4 regions of the Tardiphaga sp. 215_C5_N2_1 genome follow, and region 2 is predicted to be linked to each of the others. Evidence: predicted binding sites of a transcription regulator. Region 2 holds the regulator's gene; each other region holds the start of a gene.
The links. The regulator PhoB, encoded in region 2, activates phosphate uptake and scavenging genes when phosphate is short. The targets are predictions, from matches to a motif close to TGTCATNNANCTGTCAT.

Region 1 (3,389 bases), 3.9 Mb from region 2:
CGCTGGAAGACGCGTTCCACCGCGTGCTCGCCCGCGACATCGCTTCGCTGCGCACGCAGCCACCGGAGCCCATGTCAGCGATGGACGGCTATGCCGTGCGCGCCGCCGATGCGACACTGGGCGCCAAGCTCCGCGTCATCGGCGAGATCGCCGCAGGCAAGCCGTTCGACCGCCCGCTGCAGACCGGCGAAGCCCTGCGAATCTTCACCGGCGGCGTGCTGCCCGCTGGCGCCGACGCCGTGGTGATCCAGGAAGACACAACGCGCGAAGGTGACGTCGTCGGGATCAACGAAGCTGCGATTTCCGGCAAGCATATCCGCCCGGCCGGCGTCGATTTCAATGAAGGCGATGTGCTGCTGCGCGCCGGCACCCGCCTCACCGACCGCGATCTGGCGCTTGCCGCCGGGATGAACCATCCGTCACTGCCCGTGCGGCGACGGCCGGTCGTTGCCGTGCTCGCCACCGGCGACGAACTGGTCATGCCCGGTGCGGTCCCCGGCCCCGGCCAGATCGTGCTCTCCAATGGCTTCGCGCTGCGTGCGCTGGCCCGCGCTGAAGGCGCCGAGGTGGTCGATCTCGGCATCGCCGTCGACACGTTGGAGGCGACCACATCGGCCATTCAGCGCGCGATCGATCTGAAGGCCGACGTGCTGATCACCACCGGCGGCGCGTCGGTCGGCGACCACGACCTCGTGCAGCAATCCCTGATCAATGCCGGCGTCGAGATGGCGTTCTGGCGCATCGCCATGCGGCCCGGCAAGCCGATGATGCACGGACGCCGCCAGGGCATGCGCGTGATCGGCCTGCCCGGCAATCCCGTCTCGTCCTATGTCTGCGGCTTCCTGTTCATGGTGCCGCTGCTGCGCGCGCTGTCCGGCCGAAACGAGGTCGCTCACGCGCTCGAACCCGCGGTGCTCGGCCGCGACCTCGCCGCCAACGACCAGCGCGAGGACTATCTGCGCACGCGTCTGGAAACCCGCGCCGACGGCACCGTGGTGGCGACGCCGGTGATGAAACAGGACTCGTCGCTGCTAGGAAATCTGGCTGTTGCCGAAGGACTTCTGATCCGCAAGCCATTCGCTCCCGCCGCCGCCGCTGGTGATTCCTGCGCGATCATGCGACTGCCTGTTTAAAGGCCGAGATGCGCGATGGGATGCCGGGCCACCGGAACTTCCGCCGCGCGGCATGTTCTCTGAGCTTTTTTCTGACTGAGATACCTTAACGCGGCTTCAGTCACTGAATTGTCACGTAACGCAGCGAGACATCGCTGCGAAACAAGATCGGTGCACAAATGGACTATTTCAAACGCTTCAATTTCCTGTTTGCGATGCCAACATTCGACGCCGACGATCTCGAGGGCATTCGGCTCAATCAGATCGTCGATGAGATCGAGCGTTCCGGCTTCGAGGTCGTCAAGGCACGCAAGCTCGAAGACGCCACGATCGCAGTCCAGACCGACGCGGCCATCGGCTGCATGGTGGTCGACTGGGGCAAGAAGGGCCTCGAAGGCAAGACCGCGGCGCTGATCAACCTGATGCGCAAACGGGGCCTCGACTTTCCGATCATCCTGCTGATCCGCCGCAAGCGGTTTGAAGACGTCCCGGTCGAGGTGCTCGATTTCATCGACGGCTATGTCTTCCTGTCCGAGGAAACCCCGCCGTTCATCGCCAAGAACCTGATCAGCCGGTTGAAGCAATATGCCGAGACACTGAAGACGCCGTTCTTCGGCGCTTTGGTCGACTATGCCGAGGAAGGCAACCAGCTCTGGACCTGCCCGGGCCACAATGGCGGCGTGTTCTACAGCCGCAGCCCGATCGGCCGCGTGTTCATGGAACATCTCGGCGAAGCCGTGTTTCGCGACGACCTCGACAATTCGGTGCTCGATCTCGGCGATCTGCTGACCCATGAGGGCCCTGCTTTGCAGGCGCAGAAGGAAGCCGCGCAGATCTTCGGGGCGGAGAAAACCTATTTCGTGCTCAACGGCACCTCGACCTCCAACAAGGTCGCGCTATCGGCTCTGGTCACCGATGGTGACCTCGTGCTGTTCGACCGCAACAACCACAAGGCGGCCTTGCACGGCGCATTGATGATTTCAGGCGGTGTGCCGATCTATGTGCCAACGACGCGCAATCCCTGGGGCCTGATCGGCCCGATGAACTGGGACGCGCTCGACGAGGACGCGCTGCGCGAGCGCATCCGTATCAATCCGTTGGTCACGGATCCCGAGGCCTGGAAGCGTCCACGCCCGTTCCGCGTCGCCGTGGTCGAACAGTGCACCTATGACGGCACCATCTACAGCGCCGAGATGATCATCGCGCGCATCGGCCATCTCTGCGATTACATCCTGTTCGACGAAGCCTGGGCGGGCTTCATGAAATTCCACCCGCTCTATGCCGGTCGCTTCGCCATGGGGCTCAAGGAGCTTGGTCCGGATTCCCCGGGTATCATCGCGACGCAGTCGACCCATAAGCAGCTCGCGAGCTTCTCGCAGGCGTCGCAGATCCACATGAAGGATCGCCACATCCGCGGGCAGAAGCGCCGCGTCGAGCACCGGCGCTTCAACGAAAGCTTCATGCAGCACGCCTCGACCTCGCCATTCTATCCACTGTTCGCATCATTGGATGTCGGCGCGCAGATGATGAAGGGCCGCTCGGGCGAAGTGTTGTGGGACGATACGATCCGCCTCGGCATCGAACTGCGCAAGAAGATGCGCGCGGTGCGCCGCGAGTTCGAGGAGAAGGAAACCCGCGCCGAGCGTCGCTGGTTCTTCGAGCCCTTCGTGCCCGAGCGCGTCGCTATTCCCGACGCATCCAGCGAAGGCGCCGTTCACAATGTGCCGTGGGAAAGCGTCGGCACGGATCAACTCGCCACCAATCCGTCCTATTGGCAGCTCGCGCCTGACGCCGCCTGGCATGGCTTCCCCGGCATGGAAGCCGGTTTCACCATGACCGATCCCAACAAGCTGACGGTGCTGACACCCGGCTTCGACCGCACCACCGGCGGCTATGCGGAACACGGCATCCCTGCTCCGGTGGTGGCGCAGTTCCTGCGCGAGAATCGCATCGTGCCGGAGAAAAACGACCTTAACTCGCTGCTCTTCCTGCTGACGCCCGGCGTGGAGGCGAGCAAGGCCGGCACGCTGATATCGGGCCTCGTCGCCTTCAAGAAATTTCATGACGACAACGCGCTGCTGGAAGACGTCATCCCGGAATTCGCCAGGCGCAGGCCCGCGCGTTATGCGGGCATACGCCTGCGGGACCTGTGCGGCGACATGCACCGGTTCTTTCGCGAGGCCAATGTGAGCGAACTTCAGACCAGGCAGTTCTCCGCCGATCACTTGCCGGAGATCGCCATGTCGCCCCACGATGCCGCGCGCTGCCTGGTGCGCA
Region 2 (3,389 bases):
ACGAAGTCGGCAAAGCTTTGTTCGCACAGCCGCGCGGCGAGGCGCTCGCCGTCCGGGCTCTTGAACAGGTTCGACATATGCCAGAGCTTGGTGGCCTGCTCCTGCAATGCGGCAACCATATGTGGGTGCGCATGGCCAAGTGCGTTCACGGCAACGCCGCTGGTGAAATCGAGATAGCGCTCGCCATCGGTTCCAATCAGCCACGCGCCTTCACCGCGCTCGAAAGCGACATCCGCACGCGCGAAAACAGGCAGCAAGTGAGCCTGAGAGAGGGGCGAAGACGTTGCGTTGCTGGTCATAACCGATCCGATCGAAAAGACTGCGGCCGCGTCGATGACAACTGTGCGAAATCGAACAACGGACCCTAGAAACGAAACGTGCCGCCCTTCTCGGGCGGCACGTGGGCATTATTCTATGTGTGCTGTGAAGACTGTCAACCGCGCACTGCGGCTTTCGAGTCACACGGAGTCGCAGAAAAAGCCGATTTTGCAGCTTTACTTGCAGAAGCATGTGGACGCGGCATGCCCGACTCTTGCGCGCGAGTCACGGCATATTGTAGCTTTTGCCTCGTCGGATACGACATCTCGTGCGGCGGTAGATCCTTTTGACACATCCAGTGCGGCGTAACAGCCGGACGCGAAATTCGCGCCCGGTGAGCGCTAAAGGATTCTGACCGCAGGGATTTTTGAAGTCTCAACTCGCAGCGCTGCCCGGTCAGGCCGGCGCTCACGAAGGGAAAACGGCGATGACGGTAATGACATGGACCGACGATCGCGTCGAACAGTTGAAGAAACTCTGGGAAGGCGGCCTTTCCGCCAGCCAGATCGCTGCGGAACTCGGTAACGTGACCCGCAACGCCGTGATCGGCAAGGTTCACCGCCTTGGCCTGTCCGGCCGTGCCAAGAGCCCCTCCTCGGCAGCTCCGCGGCAGCGCAAGGCGCGCCCGGCGCAGCAGATGGTACGCGTTGCCCGCCCGATGGCACGCGGCAATACCGCGCTGGCCCATAATTACGAGATCGAGGCCGAGCCCGACCCGATCGCCTATGACAACATCGTGCCGATCAGCCAGCGCCTGTCGCTGGTCGAACTCAACGAAGCCACCTGCCATTGGCCGATCGGCGATCCGTCGAGCGCGGACTTCTATTTCTGCGGCGGCAAGGCCCTGGCCGGCGCCCCCTATTGCGCGCATCACTCGCGCATCGCCTATCAGCCGGCAAGCGACCGCCGCCGCGCGGTGCCGAAGCCGACGCGCTGAGCTGGAAGATATCCAAGCCAAAGAAAATGCCCGGTGATGAGCCGGGCATTTTTTTGTTTGGGGCTTCTAACCTCTCCCCGCAGGCGGAGAGGTCGACGTCCGCATGCGAAGCATGAGGGCGTCGGGTGAGGGGCGCGCTCCACAGACTCCGAAGCCGATGGAGAGTCCCCCTCATCCGACCCGGCGTCGCTGCGCTATGCCGGGCCACCTTCTCCCCGCAGGCGGGGAGAAGGAAGACACCTACTCCGCCGCCTTGTCGAACCGGTCGTCCAGCGCGTAGCCGGCACCGCGCACGGTGCGGATCGGATCGGGCTCGCCGGCGGGATTGAGCAGCTTGCGCAGGCGGCCGATATGCACGTCGACCGTGCGCTCGTCGATATAGATGTCGCGGCCCCAGACGCTGTCGAGCAACTGCTCGCGGCTGAACACGCGGCCCGGATGTTCCAGGAAGAACTCCAGCAGGCGATATTCGGTCGGACCGAGATCGATCGGACGGCTTGAGCGCACGACGCGGCGCTTGTCGCGGTCGAGTTCGATGTCGCCAAACGCCAGGACGGTGGCGAGACGCTCGGGAGCTGCACGACGGAGCAGACCCTTCACGCGGGCCAGGAGCTCCGGCACGGAGAACGGCTTGACGATGTAGTCGTCGGCACCGGTGGCGAGACCGCGAACGCGCTCGCTCTCTTCGCCGCGCGCCGTCAGCATGATGATCGGCAATGCCTTGGTTTCGGGCCGTGCGCGCAAGCGGCGGCACAGTTCGATGCCGGACAGGCCCGGCAGCATCCAGTCGAGCACCACGAGATCCGGCACCCGCTCCTTCAAGCGGGTGTCGGCATCGTCGCCGCGAGCGACGGTTTCAACATCATAGCCTTCGGCGTCGAGGTTGTAGCGAAGCAGCGTCGTTAGCGCCTCTTCATCTTCCACAACCAGAATGCGTGCATTCACAGCCATCTTGATCAATACCCTCAGTGACGTCCGACAAGTCTTTAAATCATGATCCTTGCGGAAGACTGGCTTCCACTTTTCCTGATCATGCTTCAGACCGTCGGCGTATTCGCGAATGTGGTCATGTCGCCCTTCGGGCGCTTGTCGAGGATCTGCTGGCCCTCGATCATGTAGAACACGGTTTCCGCAATATTGGTGGCATGGTCACCGATCCGCTCGATGTTCTTGGCGCAGAACATCAGGTGGATACAGAACGAAATATTACGCGGGTCTTCCATCATATAGGTCAGGAGTTCGCGGAACAGCGAGGTGCAGATCGCGTCGATTTCCTCGTCGCCCTTCCACACCGTCATCGCAGCGGGCAGATCGTGTGCGGCATAGGCGTCGAGCACAGCCTTGACCTGGGTGGTCACGAGGTCGGTCATGTGCTCGAGGCCGCGGATCAGCTTCAGCGGATGGAAGTCGCTGTCGAGTGCATTGACGCGCTTGCCGATATTCTTGGAAAGATCGCCGATGCGTTCCAGATCGGTGGCGACGCGCAGCGCGCCGACGATCTCGCGCAAATCGACAGCCATCGGCTGGCGCTTGGCGATGGTCAGCACGGCGCGCTCTTCGATCGTGCGCTGCAACTGGTCGATCTCGGAGTCAGTGGCGACGACGCGCGCACCGAGCGCGACGTCCCGGCGGATCAGCGCATCGACGGATTCGACGATCTGCCGTTCCGCAAGGCCACCCATCTCGGCGACGAGACGGGTCAGCTCCTGCAGATCGTCATCGAAAGCCTTGGTGGTGTGTTCAAAAGCCATCTCAAATTCCTCCCGCGAATATGTCGCGTCAGCCGAAGCGGCCGGTGATGTAATCCTGGGTGCGGCGGTCGGTCGGCGACGTGAAGATCTTGTTGGTCTGATCGAACTCGATCAACTCGCCGAGATACATGAAGGCCGTGCTGTCGGAGACGCGGGCAGCCTGCTGCATGTTATGGGTCACGATCGCGATCGTGTACTGATCCTTCAACTCATCGATCAGCTCCTCGATCTTCGCGGTCGAGATCGGATCCAGCGCCGAGCACGGCTCGTCGAACAGGATCACCTCCGGCCGCACCGCGATGGTGCGCGCGATGCACAGACGCTGCTGCTGACCGCCCGACAGGCTGAGGCCCGACGCGTTGAGCTTGTCCTTGACCTCATTC
Region 3 (3,389 bases), 1.3 Mb from region 2:
GACATGGACAAGGTTGAATGCGTGGTGGTGGGCGCCGGCGTCGTGGGTCTTGCGATCGCCCGGCGACTGGCGGAAGCGGGACGCGAGGTCATCGTGCTGGAGGCCGCGGACGCGATCGGTACCGTGACTTCGTCGCGCAACAGCGAGGTCATCCATGCCGGCATCTATTATCCGGCCGGAAGCCTGATGGCACGGCTCTGCGTCGCTGGAAAACAGGCGCTCTATGATTATTGCCGCGATCGCGGCATCCCGCATCGCAACTCCGGGAAACTGATCGTCGCCACACGTCCGGAGGAAATCGCCAAACTGGCGTCGATCAAAGCGCATGCCGAAGCCAATGGCGTCGCTGATCTCGAGCAATTATCCGGGACAGAGGCACGGGCGCTGGAGCCGGCATTGGCTTGCGAAGCCGCGCTGTTGTCCCCCTCCACCGGAATCGTCGATAGCCACAGCTACATGTTGTCGCTGCGCGGTGAAGCGGAAGCCGCCGGCGCGGCCTTCGCATTCCTCGCGCCGCTGGAACGTGGCCGGGTCACCGCCGACGGTTTCGAGCTGGATATCGGCGGCGAGGCTCCGATGACACTAGCCTGCGACATGCTGATCAATTCAGCAGGCCTGTCCGCAACCGCGATCGCTCGCATGCTCGACGGCATGCCGCTCGACCTCATACCGCCCGCTTATCTGGCGAAAGGCTGTTATTTCAGCTGCAATGCGAAAGCACCGTTCTCGCGGCTGATCTATCCCGTGCCGGAACCGGGCGGCCTCGGCGTGCATCTGACGCTCGATCTGGCCGGTCAGGCGCGTTTCGGCCCTGACGTCGAGTGGGTGGATCATATCGACTACACGGTCGATCCGGCACGCGGAGAGAGGTTCTATCCGGCCATCAGGCGCTACTGGCCGAGTCTACCGGACGGCGCACTGATGCCAAGCTATTCCGGAATGCGGCCGAAGATCGTGCCGCCCGCAGTCGCAGTGCAGGATTTCATGATCCAAGGTGCCCAGACCCATGGCGTGCCGGGCCTTATCAACCTGTTCGGCATCGAGTCACCGGGGCTGACATCATCACTGGCCATCGCGGACTACGTGGCTGAGATGGCGGGACATTGAACGCGAAAGGTTGCAGGCGAAGCGATCCAGGCCAACCGAATACTGGAGCTTCGTCGCAAACCTATCGCGGGATGAGGGGAAGACGTCATCGCACCTACGCAAAAGCAGTGACGTAGACGGCGATGTCGATGCTGTGATTTATCGTTCGCTGATCAGTGCAGCCGTTGATCAGTGCACCGTTTCGCTGGCCCCGTTTTTGAGACGCTGGATTTCGTCCCTGACCATCAGTTTTCGACGCTTGAGTTCGACGATGCGGAGATCGTCGGTAGACAGGTGCACGAGCGCTTCGTGCAATTCGCTTTCGAGAACTTTGTGCTTGCGTTCCAGTTCGACGAGATGCGCCTGTAGTGCCATTCGAAAACTCCTCGGTAGGATTGAACCTCAGGATACGTTCGGTTGGACGATGAATTCTACATGACAGTGGACATCTGTCGATGGGTATTGAAAAGTGTATTTTGAGTTTCAGGTATCGTGTGAAACGAATCGTGACCTGATCGCGCCGCAAAAACATGGAACCGGACGGCTTGCGTGGTGCGCCTGCACCGGCGATAGTCATCCTAGAAATTCCTCGCAAATGACTTGCGAATCCAGTCAGCTAGAAACATGAACGACGACGAAGATCGCGAACTCCCGTTAGAACTCGCCCGATTGCAGCAGGAACATCGCGACCTCGACGCCGCTATCGATGCCTTGCAACATTCACCGGCACCCGATCTTTTGCGACTGCAACGGTTGAAGAAGAGGAAGCTTCAGCTGAAAGACCGGATCTCCTTTATCGAAGACCAGATCACCCCGGATATTATTGCCTGAGACAACGCGTCGCGCTGTGGCTGTGGCTTAAAGAACGGCCAGGGCTACGAACTCAACGCGCGATGATCGATGGATCGGCTTTCTTTAACTCGCGGTGAATGCAGCAGGCTGGGCGTTGAACTCGCCCGTCGTCAAAACCTTGCTTCGCGACGGCCGCCGCTCTTTTCGCGCGGCATCGTAGGCACGACAGCCAGACTTAAATTCTGGCCAGCATCGCATTGTGGCGCGGTGAAAACTGCTGGGCCGCGAATTGATCGCCATGGCGCTCGCGCTGGCCGACGTGACGCTCGCACTACGCAAGCCAGCTATTGCGGCCTAACAGGAGCGAAATGGGGCGACTGCAAACGAGGCGCTGTCGAAACTTGACAATAAGAACAAAATAAGAACATTCTTGCGCCGAGATCAATCGACTCGTGAGGGCACCATGGCCGATATCACCTATTATGTCGCACTGCCCTTCCTGCACGACGACTCTGGTTCGCCGGCCGCCGGTGCCGCCGAGGAATGTCAGAGCGCATCCGGCGCCATCCGCCGCGCCGAACTATTGTCCCGTGCGCCAGGTTCAATCGGCGCATTGGCCTTCAGCCGTACCGGCGATCCGATGATCGGCGAGTTCGGTGACGCCCAGGTGATCCGCGCCTTTGGCGAAGTGCCAAGCGACCTCAGCGCGCTGTAAGGGCGCCAACGCCGACAATCGACTAACTACACTTTCGCACGTCACGCGGTCTTGCGCTCATACATCGCCTTGTCTGCCTGAACCAACGCGGCTTCGCCATCGGCATCGGGACCCAGCAGTGCGGCGCCTGCAGAGGCGCCAGCCGACACGTTGATGTCGCGGAAGACGAAAGTGAGCTGGTCGATCGCCACGGCGCGGGTCAGCTCGCGGGCAAAGCCACGGCGGTTGAGAATATCGAGCAGGAAGTCAGTTTCCGCCGAAGCGCGCAATTCGGCAATCTTCGCCTGCGCCTCCGTAAGTTGCGCCTCCAGCCGCCGGATCGTCAGCGTGGCCGCCGGCGCGCGGCTTTCGGCAGCGGCACCAACGCCTTGGAACCGCGCAACGCCGGCTTCATCGAGCGTTTGACCGACTTTGCAGCAGGCGTTCGGGTTTTCTTTTGCATGGGATTTGTTACAAGGCTTGCCAGTCTTCACCAAGACGAGATCATGTTTGCCACGCTCCTTGCCACGCAAGGGGACGACATTGTATTTCCAGCCTATCTTTCTGGATTCGCGAAAGAAAATACGGAATGACCGCGCCCGTCGCCATTATTATGGGAAGCCAGTCGGACTGGGAAACCATGCGCCACGCCGCCGAAACGCTGACAGCGCTCGGCGTATCCCATGAGGCGCGCATCGTCTCGGCCCACCGCACGCCGGACCGGCTGGTCGCATTCGCCAAGGGCGCCAAGGCAGCGGGCTTCCAGATCATCATCGCCGGTGCCGGCGGCGCTGCGCATTTGCCCGGCATGGCCGCG
Region 4 (3,389 bases), 2.1 Mb from region 2:
ATGGCCGACTCCTAGGTTTGCCGTTCGGAGGCAGCATGCTTGATGGCTTCACGCACCCGGACATAGGTGCCGCAGCGACAGATATTTCCGGCCATGGCGGCATCGATGTCAGAATCGTCAGGGGTTGGCGTAGAAGCGAGGAGCGCCGCCGCTGACATGATCTGCCCGGACTGGCAGTAACCGCATTGAATGACTTCGAGGTCGAGCCAGGCTTTCTGCACCTTGGCGCCGACCGGTGTGGTGCCGACGCCTTCGATTGTGGTGATGGCGCGTCCGCTCACCGCACTGACCGGCAGCAGACAGGAGCGCACGGCCTTGCCGTCGACATGCACGGTGCATGCTCCGCATAGCGCTACGCCGCAGCCGAATTTCGTGCCGGTCATGCCGAGAATGTCGCGCAGCACCCAGAGCAGAGGCATGTCGTTTGGTGCGTCGAAGGACTTCTGCTCGCCGTTGATGTTGAGATTTGCCACAGTGAGACCCCCGTTTGCTCGACTCGATGATGCAATGGCGAATGGTTCGTCATCGACCAACGACGGTACTATAGGCGTACGGTCATCATTTCAAAAGCAGCAATAAGATGCAGCAGGACTATACATTGGTTTGTATGGTTTGTATGTCGCGCGAGCGTGTCTGTCGGATAAATCGCGGTAAAATCTGCGCGACGTCATCCGACGCCCTGTTCGTGGGCGTCGGATGACTTTTATTCAAAAGAATATTGCGGTTGCGTTAGGCTCGGCCTGCCCGAAAAACGTCACGCGATCTGCCGGCTGTGGGGCTAGTACCGCTCCGGCACATACATTTCGGCTGGCACCGGCGTGCGGTGATAGTCGGGATTGCGCACGCGTGCAGGCAGGACCACAGGCGGATGCTCGACCTCCTGATAGGGAAGCTGTTCGAGCAGATGCGCGATGCAGTTCAGGCGCGCCTTCTTCTTGTCGACGGCCTGCACCACATGCCACGGGGCTTCCGGAATATGCGTATGCTCGAGCATCGCTTCCTTTGCCTTGGTGTATTGCTCCCAGCGGGTGCGCGCCTCGACATCCATCGGGCTGAGCTTCCACTGCTTGAGCGGATCGGCGATGCGCATCGAGAAGCGCAGGTGCTGCGCTTCATCGGTGATCGAGAACCAGTATTTGACCAGGATGATGCCCGAGCGCACCAGCATGCGTTCGAATTCCGGCACCGAGCGGAAGAACTCCTCCACGTCATCTTCGGTGCAGAAACCCATCACGCGCTCGACGCCGGCGCGGTTGTACCAGCTACGATCGAACAACACGATCTCGCCGCCGGCGGGGAGGTGCGAGACGTAACGCTGGAAGTACCATTGGGTGCGTTCGCGCTCATTCGGCGCGGGGAGTGCGGCAACGCGGCAGACGCGTGGATTGAGCCGCTGGGTGATCCGCTTGATGACGCCGCCCTTGCCAGCGGAATCGCGACCCTCGAAGATCACCACGACCTTGAGCTTGTTCTGCTGCACCCAGCTCTGCAACTTCACCAATTCGCCCTGCAGGCGGAACAGTTCCTTGAAATAGAGGCGTCGCTCGATGGTCTCCGCCGGGCTGTGGTCGGACATTTCGTTGGTCAGGGCGTCGAGACGATCGTCATCGATCTCGAGCTCGAGTTCTTCGTCGAAGCCGTCCAGCATCTCTGCACGAATGCGGTCGTGGATTGCTTGCGCGTCATCGAGGGAATGTTCGGTCATGGCAGCTCCGCTTGTATCGAATGGGTTCACGGTTATGGACCGATGCAAATGTCAGCGGTGTGACACTGCCTCCCAGGCCCGGGGCGAATGGGCAAATGGCCCCAATGGGTCTCGCCGCCGCTGTCCATGCAGGACGGGGTACCGCAAGCCGAAATTCAACTACGCGTGATTGGCGCTACCTTGAGAGCCAAGCGTGCGCATCTGAGGTCGCGGGGCTCGTTGACCAAGGAAAAATGTGATGAATAAATTCATTCTGTTGGGCGCCGTTTTACTGATCGCCGGCACTGCGAGCTGGACCGCGCAGGCCAAAGACGGGCATAGCGCTGCCAGCAAGCATCGACGGATCATGTCCTCTCACGCGCGGTATGAGGGAAGCGCCCCCGTAACGGTCTATCGCGGATTTGGTGCCGGCCCCGGTTCATATGGATACAGCGCGCCATATGGATATGGCGGCGGTTCATACGGCGGAGATGACAATGCGGAAGGCCGAACGAGCGGCGGCTAGGACGCCTTGGCAGTTTCGGCTGCTAGCCCACTCGCAGACGGAATAGGCGGCGCTGCGCCAGGTCTCAGGTGGCAGCGCCGTGTGCAAACCCAAATCATAATTTGTACGCCGTGCGGAAGCCGCCCCAATGGCGTCCCTGTATGCGCACAGGCACGTCGATCTCGCGCATCATCACGGTCTGGCCGTTGCCCATGTCGCGGGCATAACTCTGGATCAGGTAGGAACGTGTATTGCGACCGGCGGCCAATCCAGCCGGATCGTTGAAGATGCGGCGATTGCGGCAGTTGGCCGTGTTCCAGGCGACATCACCCGGGCGCTGCGGCTTGGAATAGATGCTGTTATGTACCGGTAGATAGCCGTTGCGGTCGATCATGGCGCAGAACGCCATGCGGCTGTCCTTGGCGAGAAATGCATCCTGGAATTCGGGTAGTGCGCGGTCGGCCCAGCCGAGAATCTTTGTCCGGTACTGCACCGGACTGGAGCCAGGGATTTCGACGTAGTTGTCGTCGAACATGTCGTCGATGCTGATAGCGCCGGATGCAATACCGTCGGCAAAGATCTTGTTGAGCACGGCGCCGGCGTCGATGGCGCGGGTGACGAATTCGGTGTTCTCGTCATGGATCGCCCATAGTCGGTCTTCGATCCGGCTGATGAGAGCCCCGTCGGGCGCGACGAACAGTGCCTGTGCGCCGGCGGGGGAATGTTCGGCAATGCGCAGGCGGCAGGGGCCGACCTCGCTGAGTTCGGCAGCAACGATGTCGTGCAACGGAAGCCGGTTCGCGTCCGGTCCGCCGATGAGAATGCCGTCCATCGAGATTTCATAGACCGGCGCGCTGATGTGGCCGCCGCGTGCCTGAAGATCGACATTGAGGTGACATGGCAGCTTTTCGCGTCGGCGCTCGTCTTCGCGCTCGCTTTGTTTGAGCAGCACCGCGCAACGCGACTTCAGCCGCGAGGCAAACATCGTCACGGCCTGGCCGGCCTGCGCGACATGCTCGCCATGGGCAGCGGCTTCCTTTGCAGCGCTATCGATTTCCGCGGCACTGTTGCCGACCGAGACGATGAACTGCGAGGCGGTGGTGGCGTTGTGCGACATCTCGCTGGTCGTCGCGTTCTGCTCGGCGACCGCGCCGTTGACATTGGCAAAGACCGGGCGGATCGCGTCGATGGCGGTGGAGA

Region 1: AB7828_RS04320 (Orn/Lys/Arg decarboxylase N-terminal domain-containing protein) is a predicted target of PhoB. The motif match lies at 1,232-1,248, and genes of this name have one in related genera.
Region 3: AB7828_RS16775 (YdcH family protein) is a predicted target of PhoB. The motif match lies at 1,511-1,527, and genes of this name have one in related genera.
Region 4: ppk2 (polyphosphate kinase 2) is a predicted target of PhoB. The motif match lies at 1,754-1,770, and genes of this name have one in related genera.

What each region holds. Positions count from the first base shown of each region.
Region 1 is NZ_CP197240.1:934,739-938,127, reverse strand. It holds gene AB7828_RS04325 (molybdopterin molybdotransferase MoeA) at 1-1,133, shown strand, start outside; gene AB7828_RS04320 (Orn/Lys/Arg decarboxylase N-terminal domain-containing protein) at 1,292-3,389, shown strand, end outside.
Region 2 is NZ_CP197240.1:4,867,685-4,871,073, reverse strand. It holds gene AB7828_RS23160 (aspartate aminotransferase family protein) at 1-299, opposite strand, end outside; gene AB7828_RS23155 (GcrA family cell cycle regulator) at 746-1,255, shown strand; gene phoB (phosphate regulon transcriptional regulator PhoB) at 1,496-2,200, opposite strand; gene phoU (phosphate signaling complex protein PhoU) at 2,293-3,006, opposite strand; gene pstB (phosphate ABC transporter ATP-binding protein PstB) at 3,035-3,389, opposite strand, start outside.
Region 3 is NZ_CP197240.1:3,526,826-3,530,214, forward strand. It holds gene AB7828_RS16770 (NAD(P)/FAD-dependent oxidoreductase) at 4-1,107, shown strand; gene AB7828_RS16775 (YdcH family protein) at 1,276-1,461, opposite strand; gene AB7828_RS16780 (YdcH family protein) at 1,711-1,917, shown strand; gene AB7828_RS16785 (hypothetical protein) at 2,342-2,593, shown strand; gene AB7828_RS16790 (hypothetical protein) at 2,635-3,066, opposite strand; gene purE (5-(carboxyamino)imidazole ribonucleotide mutase) at 3,162-3,389, shown strand, end outside.
Region 4 is NZ_CP197240.1:2,770,066-2,773,454, reverse strand. It holds gene AB7828_RS13255 (molybdopterin cofactor-binding domain-containing protein) at 1-2, opposite strand, end outside; gene AB7828_RS13250 ((2Fe-2S)-binding protein) at 12-473, opposite strand; gene ppk2 (polyphosphate kinase 2) at 779-1,705, opposite strand; gene AB7828_RS13240 (methyl-accepting chemotaxis protein) at 2,305-3,389, opposite strand, start outside.